Regions from separate parts of the Paraliobacillus sp. X-1268 genome, predicted to be linked through region 2. Evidence: riboswitches for the same ligand, from Rfam matches in the RefSeq annotation. Region 2 holds a riboswitch; the other holds the start of a gene.
The links. Region 2 has a riboswitch for cyclic di-GMP ahead of D2K62_RS07770 (putative bifunctional diguanylate cyclase/phosphodiesterase). Riboswitches for the same ligand answer to the same signal wherever they lie in the genome.

Region 1 (8,294 bases), on a different contig from region 2:
TTTCTTCACTAGAGTTGTCTGTATAATTAAATGAACCAGCCACTACTGTTGTTTGATCTGCAATTGTTAATTTTAAATGCATTTTAGTTTCGGTATTTATCTTGATTGGAATACCAGCTTCCCAAAATGAGGTAAAAATCTCCTCACTATCTTCATTCGTTATCTTCTCTTGATCTGTTATTATCTGAATAGCTACACCACGCTGATTTGCCTCAAGTATAGCCTCTGAAATAACTGTATCATCAAGATTATAAATAGCTATATCAAGGCTTTCGGTTGAATTGTTAATGATATCTAGCAATTGTTGTTCGGGATCTCCCTCCAAATTACTGAGAGAATAGGAGATTTTGCTTCCAGTTGCATCTATTTCATTTGTATTATTATCAAAGATGAAATAGACATTTAACAGGATGGAAAGTGCCAAAAAGACACTAATAATTTTATTCATAAAATGTTCCTTTCTTAGGTGAGATGATATCCTCTACATTACCGATTATAAGATTCATTTCTTAAAAATCCCTTAACTGCCAATAGTATATTTATTTAAAAGATAGTTTTTTCAGAATATTGTATTTACTTTTTGTCAGAAAGTGTTACTATATGTATACTTTACGATTTTAACAGGGGGAAATGGATATGGTAACATTTTTACTTGCATTATTTGCACTTATACTTGGTTATATTTTTTATTCTAAATTTGTCGAGAAAGTTTTTGTAGTAAACGATGAAACAGTTACACCTGCATATAGTAAGCGTGATAATTTAGACTTTATTCCAATGAGTTGGTGGAAGGGAAACTTGATTCAATTGCTAAATATTGCGGGATTAGGTCCAATATACGGAGCGGTTGCTGGCGCTCTGTATGGGCCAGTAGCATTCTTTTGGATTGTGTTAGGTAGTATATTTGCAGGGGGCGTACACGATTATTTTTCAGGAATGATGTCCTTACGTCACGGTGGGGCACAATTTCCAACGCTTGTTGGCCGATATTTAGGAAAGTATATCAAGTCATTTATTAATGTTATTTCACTTGTTTTAATGATTTTGGTTGCAGCAGCATTCACTGCTGGACCTGCACAATTGATTTCGCAAATTACACCATTAAGCTTTTTTGTTTCCTTAGTAATTATCTTTGCTTATTTTGTTATAGCAACTGTATTGCCAATTAATCGTGTTATTGGACGAATCTACCCAATTCTAGGAGCGATCTTGTTAATAATGGCAGCTTCTGTTGGAATTGCCTTGCTGTTTTCAGGAAAACCAATCCCTAATATTACATTGCAAAATTTGCATCCTGGTGATTTACCTATTTGGCCTTTATTAATGGTTACAATATCGTGTGGAGCAATTTCTGGTTTTCACTCGACACAAAGTCCAATTATTGCGAGTACAATGAAAAAGGAAACAGATGGGCGTAGAATTTTTTACGGAGCAATGATCACTGAAGGAGTTATTGCATTAATTTGGGCAGCTGCAGGGATGACTTTCTTTAATGGAACTACTGGATTACAAGAAGCATTAGCCGCTGGAGGTCCGTCAGGTGTTGTTAACGAAATTTCAACGTCATTACTTGGAGTTACTGGTGGGATTCTAGCGATATTCGGTGTAATTATTCTGCCAATAACAACTGGGGATACTGCATTACGATCATCACGAATGATTTTAACAGATATGCTTTCGAATATATTTGATATGAATAATAAAATTAAAGTACTACTTATTGCAATTCCAGTTTCTATTCCTGCATTCTTTCTAGCGACCATTGATTATACATTTTTATGGCGGTATGTTGGCTGGACAAATCAAGTGGTTGCAACAGTAATGCTTTGGACAGCTGCAATGTATCTAGTTGAAAGTCATAAATTTCATTGGATAGCAGCAATACCGGCTATTTTTATGACTGGTGTATCGACAACATACATTTTTTATGCTCCTGAAGGATTGGGACTTGATTATAGTCTTTCTTTAACAATTGGTTTTATTTTAACTTTATTAGTAGTAGCGTGGTATATAATCCAATTAGTTAAATATCAAAGAATTAAAAAAAGAAGTGCACAATTAAACATAGCATAACTAAAAGGTACCTTCTAAAGGTGCCTTTTTAAAGTTAATTTATTTAAATTAGAACTACTAATTTAGAACATATTATGATATTATATTTAAGCAATTATAACTATATACTTTGGCAAACTTATTGAAAAATGAGGACGCAAAGCCACGAATCTAAAGCTTTAGAGCAAAGATAGTCGAGCTGCATTTAGTCATTTAGCACGTATTAAAATGATTGTGAGCCTACAAATGTTTTTGTAGGCTTTTTTGCGTACATGGTATAAAACAGGGGGAAAGTGTAATGGAAAAGTATAGTATTAAGGTTGATGAAACAAATAAGAAAGTAGACATGATTGTAAGTGGTTCGTTTGAGCCTGCAGATGTGGAGCAGTTCGTGAAAGATTATCAAACAAAAATAGGTGCTATTACAACTAATCAATATACATTAGATGTTGATTGTACCACTATGAATATACTGACAAAAGATATGGTGCCGAGTTTAGAAAATTCATTTAAAATGTACAACCAATCAGGATTCGAAAAGATTCTTTTCACAATCAAGAAAAATCCTGTAATAAAAATGCAGTTGAAACGAATTGCTAAAAATTCAGGTTTAACAAATTCTGAAGTAGTCGAGATTGCGTAAAACTATTTAAATGATATTGGTTTAAAGGTGGGTATTGTTAGTGGAAAACATTAGAATTAAAGGGGTAGATGTTTATCATCCGGATAAGATTCTGGATAATGCATATTTCATTAATCATTTTGCTGAGAGAGATAAAGATATAGAGAGATTTTTAACACATATGGGTAGAGATAAGAGATATGTGATTGATAATTCAGAAGAAAATGGATTGACAATGGGAGTCGCTGTTGCACGAAAATTATTAAAAAAGCTAAATCTCACTGGTAAGGATATCGATATGATTGTATTTTCAACGCAAGTACCAGAAACTACTTTTCCTACTAATACGATGTTTTTACATGCTGCAATTGAGGCAGATAGTGAGACGATAATATTTGACTCTAATGCTAATTGTGCTGGCATGACAGTTGCTGTAGAACAAGCGTCTTATTATATGAAAGCAAATGCTCGAATAAATAAAACACTTGTTGTAGGCTCTGACTATAATTCGCTTATTAGCAATCCAGAAGATGAGATTACATATGCTAATTATGGTGACGCTGCTGCCGCTGTAGTGTTGGAGAAAACAAAAGAAGATTCTGGTTTTATTGATGCTATCTACCATACTGATTCAGTTAATCATGATAAAATTATGTATCCTGGAAATGGCTTATCGAATATAAACAGTGAAGAAGATAAATATATTAAATGGCTTCCTTTTAATGCCGATTTGGCAATGCCACCAACTTATAGAATGTTAGATAGACTATTAGAAAGAAACAATCTAACAACAAATGACATAAAAGCCTACTGCTTATCCCAATTCTCTTTAGCTAATATCTTGAAAATTCAAAATAAATTTGCTTTAGATCAGAAACAATTGATTTATGTTGGAGATCGCTTTGGTTATACAGGTACCAGTAGTCCATTTATTGCTTTACATGAAGCAGTAGAAACTGGAGTTGTAACACGTGGAGATTATGTTGTTTTTTGGACGATAGGTGCAGGTTTTCAACTTGTCGCAATGTTGTTTAAATATTAGTTTAAATGATAGAATGTTGTTAGAGGTGAATTATGTATGCGAGCAGTTCTTTATATATGCCATGGTAGTAAAAATGATCAAACGAATAAACAATTTCAATTAGAATTGGAACAGATGGAACAATACATCAATGCTCCAATCCAGATCACTGCTTTTCTAGAAGCAGAGCCATCAATTATTGAAGGTGTTACAAAATGTTCGGAGCAAGGTGCGACAGAAATTATTCTTGTGCCTATTTTTCTATTACCTGGAGTGCATGTAATAAAGGATATTCCTAATGAAGTGAAAATTGCACAACGCACATTTCCCGAGATACCTATCCATTTAGGGGAACCATTAGGTGCTAGGGAACAACTTATTTTAAATACTCAAAAGCGTATAGTAAATAAGCGTTTGAAGGGTAAACAAAAAAGAGAAGCAGTTCTCCTTGTTTCACACGGTAGTAGGTATTTAGAAGCAAGTAATACATTTACTTATTTTGCACGTGAATTAGAAAATAGATTGCTAGAATTACCTGTCTTCGAATCTTATTTGAATTCGAACAAACCAAATTTCGAATCTGAATTAAGACGTTTATTGGCAGCTGATTATGAGGTTATTTATCTAGTGCCACACTTTTTTTCAATAGGGTTTTTCCCTGAAAAGATAAAACAAACAGCATCATATGTTCAGGGGAATCAAGAACAGACAGAAGTTATTTATGTAGATCCTATTACGTTTGATCAGGATATTTATGCAAATATCAAAACTAATTATAACAGAACAATTATCCGATAAATGGATATTAGTTCTGTTTTTTTTATATAAACTGAAACGGATCGAACGATTTCTACGTCTAATAAATAACATGTTTTTTGTTGAAAAAATAGAAGGAGGGACGAAAATTAATGAAAAAATATGTTTTCTTGTGTATGATAAGTTTTTTTACACTGATTGGTTGTAAACAACAGGTAGCGATTCCTGAAGGTTATTATGCTTATGAAAATTCGGAAGTAGAAAAAGCTTTAGAGGGACTTTCATTCAATCCTGAAACACCGGAATTCGTCCCTATTCAAGTGGATTTTATTATTTCAGATCAGTATGTAGTTAATGATACAAATCAAGAGGCTGTAGATATTAGTTTTTATTCCCAAGAAAATGATCTTTTAACGTTTCAAGCAGTTGAGGGAGAATTTAAGAATCTTATTGACGGGGATCCGATTAAATTGGAAGGAGAAATAAGCGGCTCTTACATTGATAATAACTTCGCAAAAACACTTCATTGGAGTAAAGCAGGTATATCGTATAAATTAGTTTACCGTTCTGGTATTGTTAAAAAAGAAGAAGTTTCCAATAAAATAACAAAAAGTGAATTAGTAAGAGTGGCAGAATCATTTCAATCATAAAAATATCAGTTCTTTTTTCTAATAGTAATTGTTTCATACATATTTGCGTTCCTTTTATGATAAAATCCGTATAGAGCACTGTGAAAAAAGAGAGGATTTTATTAATGAGTAAAAAGTCTATTGTATTTACTGGTGGCGGAACAGCTGGTCATGTTATGGTGAACATTGCAATTATTCCTACCTTTTTAGAACAAGGTTGGAAAGTTGATTATATTGGATCGAAAACGGGAATTGAGCGTGAGCTAATTGGGAAATTAGAAGGTGTTACATATCACCCAATTTCAACAGGAAAGTTACGTAGATATATGTCTATGGAAAACTTTAAAGATCCATTTAAAGTATTAATAGGTATAGAGCAAGCGTATCGAATTTTAAGAAAAGTAAAGCCACAAGTTATTTTTTCTAAAGGTGGATTTGTTTCTGTACCGGTCTTAATAGCAGCTCGAATGAGACGTGTGCCAGCTGTGATACATGAATCAGATATTACCCCTGGATTGGCGAACAAACTGGCAATGCCGTTTGCTAAAAAAATTCTTGCAACCTTTCCTGAAACGATGCAACATTTACCTGAGAAAAAAGCTGAATGGATTGGAGCAGTTGTGAGACCAGAGCTTTTGCAGGGAAGCAAACAAAAGGGATTAGCATATGCTGGACTACAAGGTATAAAACCTACACTACTAATTATGGGAGGTAGTGCGGGAGCGCAGCAAATCAACCAAACTGTAAGAGCTGAATTAACGACACTAACCTCAGAATTTGAGATTATTCACATTTGTGGAAAGGATAATGTTGATCACACTATAAGTGTTTCAGGGTATAAACAGTTTGAATATGTCCACGAACAATTAAGTGACCTATTTGCTGCTACTGATTTTGTTTTATCACGAGCTGGCGCCAATGCGATTTTTGAATTTTTAGCATTGCGAAAACCGATGCTTTTAATACCATTATCTCGTCGAGTAAGTCGTGGTGATCAAATATTAAATGCTGATTCCTTTAAGAATCAAGGCTATGCACATGTATTAGAAGAAGAAGAATTAACGGGAGACACGCTAGTAAATGCCTTGCAAAAATTAAAAGAAGAAGGCCCGATTTTTGAAAAAAATATGCGCAAGTATGAAAGTCGTCAAGCAAGAGACGAAGTAATTACTATCATTAAAACTACAGCAAAATAGTAAGTAAATATAAACTCGCAAACGATTGGTTGCGAGTTTGCTATTTTTTTCATAGGATAAGTTCGATAATTCGTTTTTTTTCTGATAAAATTGTTGTTTATGATTAAATTTTTTTAGACACTGACGTAACAATCTGGTCTTACTCGCTACGTCAGCAAATAGTTTCGCTTTCCGTGGGCACAACCTCAGCTATCTATAGAAGCAAAGAACGCTTCTATAGAGGATCTTCGGTTCGTGCTATTCCCACAGGAGTCTCAACCATTTGCTTCCTTCGCTGATTAGTGGATCTATTTTTAAGTATAAGAGAGAATCATGTCGAAACATTTTCAAGAAACTAATGATTAATGTGTTTATTTGTAATTGATAAAATGTTTAATGACAAAACTAGCGGATCAAGCGAAATGGGCGAGACTCCTGCAGGAACAGCATGGGCTGAAGATCCACTCGGAAACGTTCTTAGTTTCCGAGTTAGCTGAAGCCGTGCCTGCGGAAAGGGAGCCCATTTCGCTTGAGGAGCGGGGCGAAAATTCTATTGCATTGCAATTTATATAAAGAATGCTATGTCGCAGTTTTATTTCTATTTCGATTTAAAAGTGATTAAAATTTAAGTGCAAGAAGGTTTTTTGATAGTTAATTGATTTCAGGAAGTTATTTAATTTTTAATAAGTTTAAAAAGATTGTTATAATTAACAGATTGAAGGGAGAAAAGTGATGAAATTAATTATATGTCCATATTGTAAGAAACCAATTGAAAAACGAGATGAACTTGTTACCGTAAGTAACATGTTTCGTATTCGACCTTATCATTATGTTTGTTATCAAAAAGTAGAACTAGAAATAAAGGCTATTTGGAGTCTTTGGACACCTTTAAATGGTATTTCAGGAACTGTCCGATTTATAATATTGTTAGGTATAGCCATCTGGTTACTAACGACTAACAAATTCGGTCTAGGTGGGGAATTATTAGGTTTATTTGCTATGTATAATGTTATTGTGCACATTACTGCTTACTTAATGTATGACCGACGTCTACCAAAGTTATAACTATACTTTAGCTAATAGCTTGTTACATAAAAATAAAAGGTGACATGCATAAATATAATATGCATGTCACCTTTTATTTTCTGATTAACTTTTAGTATCCTTTGATAACTAAATCCAACTTACCTGTATGAGGATCTATTACTAACCCATGAACAGGAATATCTTCAGGTAATAGGGGATGACTCTCTATAACGGAAACAGAACGTTTAACGGATTCGTCTACATGACTAAAACCTTCTAACCACTCTGAAGCGTTTACTGGTAATTGTTCTAAATTATCTTCTGTAATTCCTTTTGATTTCATTTTTGTTATTAGTGTCTCTGTGTCTAGGTTATTCATTCCGCAATCATGGTGCGCAACAACAAAAACTTCTTTTGCCTGCAATGCGTGAATAGCAATTAGGATGCTTTTCATTACACTGTCATAAGGATCTGTAAGGATTGCTCCTGCCGATTTAACTATTTTGACATCACCATTTTTAAAGTTTAGTGCTTTTGGTAATAATTCGACTAAACGTGTATCCATGCATGTCAAAATAACTGCCTTTTTATTTGGCAGACTGTCTGTTGCATATTGTTGATAGGATTTACTTTCAACAAACTTTTGGTTAAAAGTAAGTATTTCTTCTAATAACATATTTAGCCCCCCTTTAATTTAACACTCCTTATATAATAGTTGATACAGGCTATATGTTTCAAGTTTTTTGTCTTAAATTCTCATTATGGTGAATTTTTGCAATTTTCATTGACTGAAGAAATAGTTAAGCTTATAATATGTATATTGAATTCATGAGAGGAGGTCATTAAAATGAAAATGCATAAAACTTATTCAGTTGTAGTTTTCACTAATTTTATAAAAAACGTGACCTCCAAAGCGAAATTAGGATTTGATTGAATTGTTTGATCAATTCTATTGAATAAGTAATTGTATTACTTTGGTCACGTAACTAGTCCGTGACTTTATAGGTATTTGT
Region 2 (8,294 bases):
ACACGAATTATCATTACATCGTACCAGAGTTAGAAAATATCCAACCAAGTGTGACAGAAAATCATCCACTTTCTTTCTATCAAGAGGCAAAAGAAGAATTTGGTATTGATGGAAAACCCGTGTTATTAGGCCCAATTACGTATTTGAAATTAGCAAAAATCCAAGATGATGTACATTTTGAAAAGTTGCTAGAAACATTCATACCACTTTACATTCAAGTTTTAAAAGAGTTGGAGCAAGCTGGGGTATCTTGGGTACAAGTAGATGAACCCATTTTCGGTACGAATTTATCTCCACATATTTTAACTTTTGCAAGAAAGGCGTATGACACAATAAATAAAGCAGTTCCTAACATAAATATTCTGTTACAAACGTATTTTGAAAATGTAGTGGATTATAAAAAAGTAGTAGATTTCCCTGTACAAGGAATTGGCCTAGATTTTGTTCATGGTGATGCCCTTTCATTTATTCAAAAACATGGATTTCCACATGATAAAGTCTTAGCAGCAGGCATTATAAATGGTCGTAACATATGGCGTGCTGATTTAGAAGAACGTTTAGATGTGTTAGAGCAGTTAAAACAAATTGTAACAAATAAGTTAATTATTCAACCGTCTACCTCCCTTCTACATGTTCCAGTAACAAAAAAACTGGAGCAAGAGATTGATCCTTTTATCTATGGCGGGTTAGCATTTGCAGATGAAAAATTAGCCGAGATTGTTACGCTTACAAAAGCATTAGATAAGGGGCGAGATCTTGTTCAATCAGATTTAAAAGATGCTACTGAATCGCTTAAACAATGGAAGGATGCAAGTTTCGGTAAAAATCAAGAAGTGCATCAAAAGCTTGAAAACTTAACAGATACCGATATAAATGGGACAGTAATCTTTTCAGAACGAATAAAAAAACAAAAGCAGTATTTCCAATTACCTTTGTTACCGACAACAACAATAGGCAGTTTACCGCAAACAAGTGAATTGAAAAAAGTACGAACAAAATGGCGAAAAGGACATGTAACAACAGGAGAGTATGAACAATATATTCGTGACTATATCAAGAAATGGATAACAATACAGGATCAGATTGGGCTTGATGTTCTCGTTCATGGAGAGCCTGAGCGAACAGATATGGTGGAATATTTTGGTGAGAAGCTGAATGGCTTTACTGTTACCAAGTTTGGCTGGGTCCAGTCTTATGGCTCACGTTGTGTAAAACCACCAGTAATTGTCGGTGATGTCTCTTTTGCAAAACCGATGACAGTAAAAGAGATTGTATATGCCCAATCCTTAACAACAAAACCGGTAAAAGGCATGCTTACTGGACCAACAACTATTTATAATTGGTCGTTTGTGCATGATGATTTACCTCGTAAGACGGTTCTAAACCAAATTGCAATTGCATTAAAGGCAGAAATAGAAATATTAGAGGAAAGTAACATTAAAATTATTCAAGTGGATGAACCAGCATTACGCGAAGGACTACCATTAGATCGAAACAAATGGCCTGCCTACTTAGACGATGCGGTTACGGCATTTAGATTAGCTACATCATCAGTTGAAGTGGATACACAAATTCATACCCATATGTGTTATTCGAATTTTGAAGATATCTTTGAAGCGATTGATGGGCTTGATGCAGACGTAATTTCAATTGAAACGTCAAGAAGTCACGGGAACTTGATTGCTACTTTCGAAGATAATACCTATAACAAGGAAATTGGACTTGGTGTTTATGATATTCATAGTCCTCGTGTCCCAAGTATAGAAGAAATTAAGCAAAATATTAACCGAGCATTACAAACGATTTCACCAAATCAGTTTTGGATTAATCCCGATTGTGGTTTAAAGACTAGGAATGAAACTGAAACAATAGAAGCACTTCAAACAATGGTAGATGCTGCAAAGATCATAAGAAAAACAGCACTATCTTATCAGAAATAGAATAGTAATATTAGCAAGCCCTCCACAGTTATCTGCGCTGGAGGGCTTTTTACTTTACGAAGTTAGCTGAAGACGTAGACGTGCCTGCGGAAAGCGTCGTGTATTTTTAGAGCGAGCCTTGTGTCGCAGTTGATGATTGTTGTAATGGAAAGGTAATTGCTACGTTAACTTATGAACCTCTCACAATTGGAATTTATCATTAAGAAAGTGTTGTTTATTTCTAGATTGCGTTAAGCCTGTGATTTTTTCGTCTGAATTTATCGATGTTAACCGTGAGATTCCTTATTTTCACTATTAATTATTCGCAAATTAGGTACATTTTAATTAAAGAAACATAAAATGCTACTGAACCAATTATTATGGTTCAGTAGCAGGGGGACCAATAGGATATTATTAATTAATGGAAAGGAGAACTTCTCTTTTTATTAAAGAATGTCTAACTGTGCAACAAGTGTTAAAAGAATCTGTAAAAGCACTTGGATGGATGCTGCAACATCCGTATCGGTAGTTGTTACGTTAACAGATTCACTTCCGTCAATTACAATAAGTTGTCTGTTAGATTGATCAATTCTAGAATATCCTAGAAGTTCTTCTGTTACCTCTTGTGCTCTTGAACTACTCGCTATTGAAATGTTTACTACAATAACGATCGCTACTTGCAAGGCGGCTTGCAATGATACAGCCACCTGGGTATCAGTCGTATCCACCGTTACATCTGTGGAGTTCAAAATAAAAATTGCCTCTTTTGATTGCTGCTCAATGTCAGAAATTTGGTCTGCATACTGACTAACCGCTCTTGATTGATTATTCGTTCTACTCACAAAAATACCTCCTTGTTTTTTTTAGGACTCAGAATTGTCTTTATTGCGCTTGATTTGCTGCAATTTTTCAATTAATGCCTCTGTCTGTACAGTCATCGTTTTTTCACTATTTTGTTGATCAGCTAAAAAAGCCTCTGTTTGTGCTTTAAGTCCTTCAACCGACTTTTTAAGGTTGCTTTTTTCATCATCTGACAGTTCTGTATTTCTAGAAATATTTAGTCTCTTAAAAAGATCAGAGACATGTACTTGAATCAAGTCACTTGATATTTGATTCAACTGGTTTTGGATATCCCCATCTGTCAATGTTCTCCCCCCTTTTGGCTAAGTTATCTTACACCATATATATATACGATTATCTATAATGTGAGCGGGTTCTTATCACGAATAGTACAAGAATGGACAAATGTTACCGATTGAAACGACTAGAAAATAAAAAAGCAACCGACACAATCATTGACTGTGACGATTACTTTCATTAACTAGCATTTTTCAATCTACGGTTTCTGTTGCAAAAGAACTTAAAAGAATCTCTTCAAATGCATTAACATCTGACGGTTTCGCATATAAATAACCTTGTCCATATCCACATTGTAACTCTAAGAGAGCTTTAGCTTGCTGGTGTGTTTCTATTCCCTCAGCAATTATATTTAAATTTAAGTTTATTCCAATATCTATAATTGTTTTTACAATAGAAAGATCCTTTGCATTTTCTATATGCTCGATAAAGGACTTATCTATTTTAATTGTGTTAATAGGTAACTCTTTTAGGATATGTAATGACGAATAACCTGTACCAAAATCATCAATAGCAGTTTCAATTCCAAGTTCTTTTAAACCGTTTAAAACCTCAATGGACGATTCAATATTATGCATAATACTTTCTGTTATTTCCAATTCTAAATAGTTTGCTGGAAGACCTGTTTCAATTAAAACATCACGTACTATCGTAACAAAGCTTTCTTGTTCAAACTGTTGGACAGAAATATTTACGGAAACACATAACGGTTGAAAACCTTTCTTTTGCCAATCTATATTCTGCTGACAAGCTCTACGCATGACCCATTCACCAATCGAAAATATTTGTCCCGTTTCCTCTGCTATGGGAATAAATTCAGCAGGTGAGACTTGACCTAATACTGGATGATTCCATCTTAACAATGCTTCCATTCCAATTATCGCACCTGATTGGATATTTACTTTTGGTTGATACAAAAGTGATAATTGATTTAATTCAATTGCTTTTTTTAACTCAATCTCAATTGTCATTTTGCGCGTAATATGTGCATTTAGTTCTGGATTAAAAAAGTGATATTTATTTCCCTTACTCTTCGCAACATACATTGCTGCATCTGCATGTTTAAATAATTTAAGTCCGTCTAACCCATCGGTTGGATACATACTAATTCCAATGCTGGGTGCAATGGGAATTTCATGATAATCAATTAAAAAAGGTTTGTTAAAAACACACAACAAGTTATCGGCAATATGGCTACAATCCTTTTGATTCTGACCTGGCAAAATAACAACAAACTCGTCTCCCCCAACTCGATAAACATCTGCCGTACTGCTTAATACTTTTCTTAATCTGTCTGAGGCTATTTGTAAGACACGATCTCCAATTTGGTGTCCTAATGTATCATTAATACTCTTAAAGCGATCTAAATCCATTAACAATAACGCCAACGGTTTATTAGATTCTTTAGCCTTTTCCATCATCGTTCCTAGATCTTCAATAAAGGAAGCTCTATTTTTCAAACCTGTTAATGTATCATGATAAGCTAAGTTTCTATACTCACTTACTAACTTACTGTTTTTTCGCATAACTACTAGTTGGCGACCAATAATCATGAAAAAGGTAACACTTAATCCTATACTTAACGCATTAAGTTCCCAATTATAACTTTGTGTTACGAGGATTAATAATGTAATCGCACTAATATAAGGTAAGGCATTTTCTCTGTTGTTAAAGTAATTAATGACTTTCCAATCTAACTCTGTTGTATTTGAATGCACGAATTTCCCTGAGACACCAATCATTAATAAAGCGAAAAACCAAACAACATCCACAAGACTTCCAATCTGATATCCTCCCATTACATTTAAATACGTATAGTATATATCAGCAACTACTTGAAAAAAGAAGCCAGCAATTATAAAGATCATGATCTCCTTTTCTTTAGAATTATGTGATAGGAAATATAAATTTGAAATCGCAAACAAAATACTAATACTGCAAATTAGGTAAAGTAAGGTGACCACCGTGCCAAATATCTCTTCTCCTTGAGCAACTAGAATTGGACTCATTAAATAATACGCACTGACTGAAGTTGTAAAAGTCATAAAAACCACTACGGTAAATAAATAGGGAGTAGTAGAAATAGTTGTTTTAATAACCCTAATTTTATAAAGTAACCCAATTAGAAAACAAATATAAGCTAGTAACCATAATAAAAAAGATGCTTCAGGATACTTCATAGAATCCAGTGTTAGGAAAGCTACCAACCAATTAATACTAGAAACTGTATGAAAAAATAGACCGATACTTAAAATCAGCCAAAAATACCTTTGTTTATCAGTAGTAATACGATATGCTTTGTTTAACCAAAATAAAGCAATAATTCCGAGTATAGCTTGTAGACTAATAGTAAGAAAAGAACGTAGCCAATCATGATCCTGTAAAAGTAACAAGACAATATAATAACTAAAAGCTATACTAAAAGCGGATAAAATCGCTTTTCGTTTAGAGGAAAACATCGCACTTCACCCCGATCCAGATAGTCACAACATACATAAAAAGGCTATTCCCAATGGAAATAACCTTAGAATTACCAGTTATCGTTGCCCATTTGGTAACACAGCCACCATAGTTTTCCCTTAGGCCTGTTACTTTGCGTCCTTATTTTTCAATAAGTTTGCCTTTTCAATGCAGAAGTTCATTTTTATAATATAGTTCGATTGTATCATAAATAAGCAGCCTATGCGGTACTTTATAACTATAATTTGACTTCAAACAAAATATTTCCCATAAAATTCACTGTATTAAATAGTTGGTTTATGCAAATCACTTTATTTTTTTCTTTAACACGGTAATAATAGATATAGAAATGAGGTGTCGAACATGCAATGTAAAATGAATCGCAATGCTGCAAAAATACTTAGAGGTTGGTTGGAAAGTGATGGTGCAGAAGGAAAAATGGTTCGTGTATATGTAACGGAGATGCACGGAAATCATGCGCACTATGACGTGATGTTAGATACACCGACAGAACATGATGAAATTGTTAAAACGGATAAAGATATCGATGTATTACTAGATGCTAGAGAAGACTTTTTAGATGGCGTCTGGATTCAATATTTCTTTGTTCCACAAGAAGGATTTGCTATAAGTAACTCATCTAAAGGCTTACCGCCACATCATCATTAAAAAACACGCGTCTATCCATTATTCAGATGATAGACGCGTGTTTTTCTCACTAATAAAAAATTTCTATTTTTGATGACGTTAATTCCATTCCTTGAATTTCGAGACTAGTTTTTTCACTTTCTTTACTAGCCTTCCCTCTTCTTTTCTTTGCTTTTGCCACTCGTTATAGCTTGCTATACCAATTAATAGGAAACCTGCAAGTAATAGATACGCCCACCAAGGCATATTGCCCCAATATGGTTTAGTCTGATAGATCACATTAAAGAGAAGTGTACCAAACCCAATAAAAAAGTAAGATTTAATTTGAAATTGAGCTCCTATCACTAAAGATAGTAAGGAAAGAACTCCGACAATTAAAGCATCCCATATCGTATTACTCGAAATTGCATCCATTACTAAAATGACGGTCACTAACAATAAAGAGAGCGATTGAATAGGTGACATTATGTTTTTATAGTTTTTCCAAGTCTTCAGACTCAAAATAATTGCTAAGACAAGAACAGGTAAAACCCTAAATTCCGTATGAAAAAGTTCCGAAATAAAAGAGAGATATTCCTCTATAATAGAATAATAAGTTGGCAGAAAACTAACCAAACCTAATGTGACAATAGCTTTCTGCGCTATGTGATATTGAAACCTTCTCACTTGCGCAAATAGCCATATCGTTAGTAACACATATGGAATAATCTGTATCCAAACACTATTAAATGTTTGAAGAAAAGTGAAAGAATAACCAAGATAAAATACAGCTACAATAGAATACCAATCAATATAGCGACTTTCTTCATTCCATTGGTACAGGCTCTTAAACAAGATTTTCCCTGCAATAAATAGAATAAAAAAACTAGCCAAACTAATTAAAAACAACTGAGTATCTTGATACAAATAGCGTTGTTGTTCCCAAATGCCTAACGATAATGTTAAAGGAATCACTAAACCAACAAACCACTTTCTCCTGTGTAAAAAGTAAACATTAAGAAGTACATAAGATAGAACGGATAAAACCCCTCCTAATGAATTAACTTCGTATACGCTAAGAATCGTATATAAACCGTAGTTAGAAAAAGGAATAATATACCATTCCATTCTTTCCTTCCAAGTCTTATTTACAACGAACCATCCTACAAAGAATAGAATGCTAGACCAAAACCAATAGTAACCTTGTGAGACATTTTCAAATAAATTATAATACGGAACGGTCGTAATTAGAATAAATGTAACCAAAGTCAAAGCTGCATAAAGAAATAGCTTGATCGTCCATTCTTTTTTCTTCATTAACATACTATATATATAAACACCCAACGGAACAAACAAGAATAGTGGATTTATCATTTGCGAAAAAGCTTGATCAATCAAAATAACTAACATTACATTCAATTGAATAACCTGTGCAATCCAAAAAAAGTATGGTTTTAATGCAGGAAGACGTTTTCCTTGCCACCCTTCCACGACAAGTAAGACCAATGGGCCAAACAAAAGAAAAATTACAATAGAATCAAAATCTTGAATTGAAAAAGTGCTTAGTAAAGAAGCGTAAAAGCAAAAAGTAGTGATTGCTACAAGAAACCATAATGCGTCCAGTTTTGTCTGTCTTACTAACCAGATAAATACACCAATACCTACTAAGAGTAAGACAGGCCGAATAAAGGTCGTATCAATCGTAGAGAGACCGACAAGAGACGATAATCCAAATAGATAACTACCTTGACCTATATAAAAGGCAGCTTTAGCTAATCCAGTTTTCTTGTATCTTCGCCAAATTAAACTAACGAACAGTAGGATAAGTGATGAAATCGCAATATGAAATGGAAGATCTAAATAGACGGTGTATCCTGAAATCAGCTCTCCAATCTTTGGATTTAAGCAATACAAAGCAAACAACCAACTGACTCCATTCGTCCACTTCGCTATTTCTCTTTCTATGTTATTTTTGCTAGAAACAACAAACAATGCACTAAGACCGAATAATGTATACATAAGTGAAGCCTGTATAAGTGGTCCAAAAAGAGTTGCATACATCATGGAAGCTACCATTGCAGCAACAGACAAATAGAAAACACTTCTTTTTATCGGCAACAAAAATACAATTCGGTCACCTATACCAATTAA

Region 1: another riboswitch for cyclic di-GMP. It lies ahead of D2K62_RS11650 (hypothetical protein); the one in region 2 lies ahead of D2K62_RS07770 (putative bifunctional diguanylate cyclase/phosphodiesterase).

What each region holds. Positions count from the first base shown of each region.
Region 1 covers NZ_QJSK01000009.1:66,214-74,507, forward strand. Annotated here, with positions in the region: gene D2K62_RS11640 (phospholipase D-like domain-containing protein) at 1-448, opposite strand, end outside; gene D2K62_RS11645 (carbon starvation CstA family protein) at 637-2,073, shown strand; cyclic di-GMP riboswitch class I at 2,175-2,259, shown strand; gene D2K62_RS11650 (hypothetical protein) at 2,351-2,695, shown strand; gene D2K62_RS11655 (ketoacyl-ACP synthase III) at 2,736-3,716, shown strand; gene D2K62_RS11660 (sirohydrochlorin chelatase) at 3,753-4,493, shown strand; gene D2K62_RS11665 (hypothetical protein) at 4,604-5,101, shown strand; gene D2K62_RS11670 (undecaprenyldiphospho-muramoylpentapeptide beta-N-acetylglucosaminyltransferase) at 5,206-6,276, shown strand; gene D2K62_RS11675 (hypothetical protein) at 6,988-7,320, shown strand; gene D2K62_RS11680 (beta-class carbonic anhydrase) at 7,412-7,957, opposite strand.
Region 2 covers NZ_QJSK01000004.1:15,339-23,632, forward strand. Annotated here, with positions in the region: gene metE (5-methyltetrahydropteroyltriglutamate--homocysteine S-methyltransferase) at 1-1,940, shown strand, start outside; gene D2K62_RS07760 (spore coat protein) at 2,366-2,761, opposite strand; gene D2K62_RS07765 (hypothetical protein) at 2,783-3,064, opposite strand; gene D2K62_RS07770 (putative bifunctional diguanylate cyclase/phosphodiesterase) at 3,251-5,515, opposite strand; cyclic di-GMP riboswitch class I at 5,607-5,688, opposite strand; gene D2K62_RS07775 (iron-sulfur cluster assembly accessory protein) at 5,880-6,185, shown strand; gene D2K62_RS07780 (SCO7613 C-terminal domain-containing membrane protein) at 6,264-8,294, opposite strand, start outside.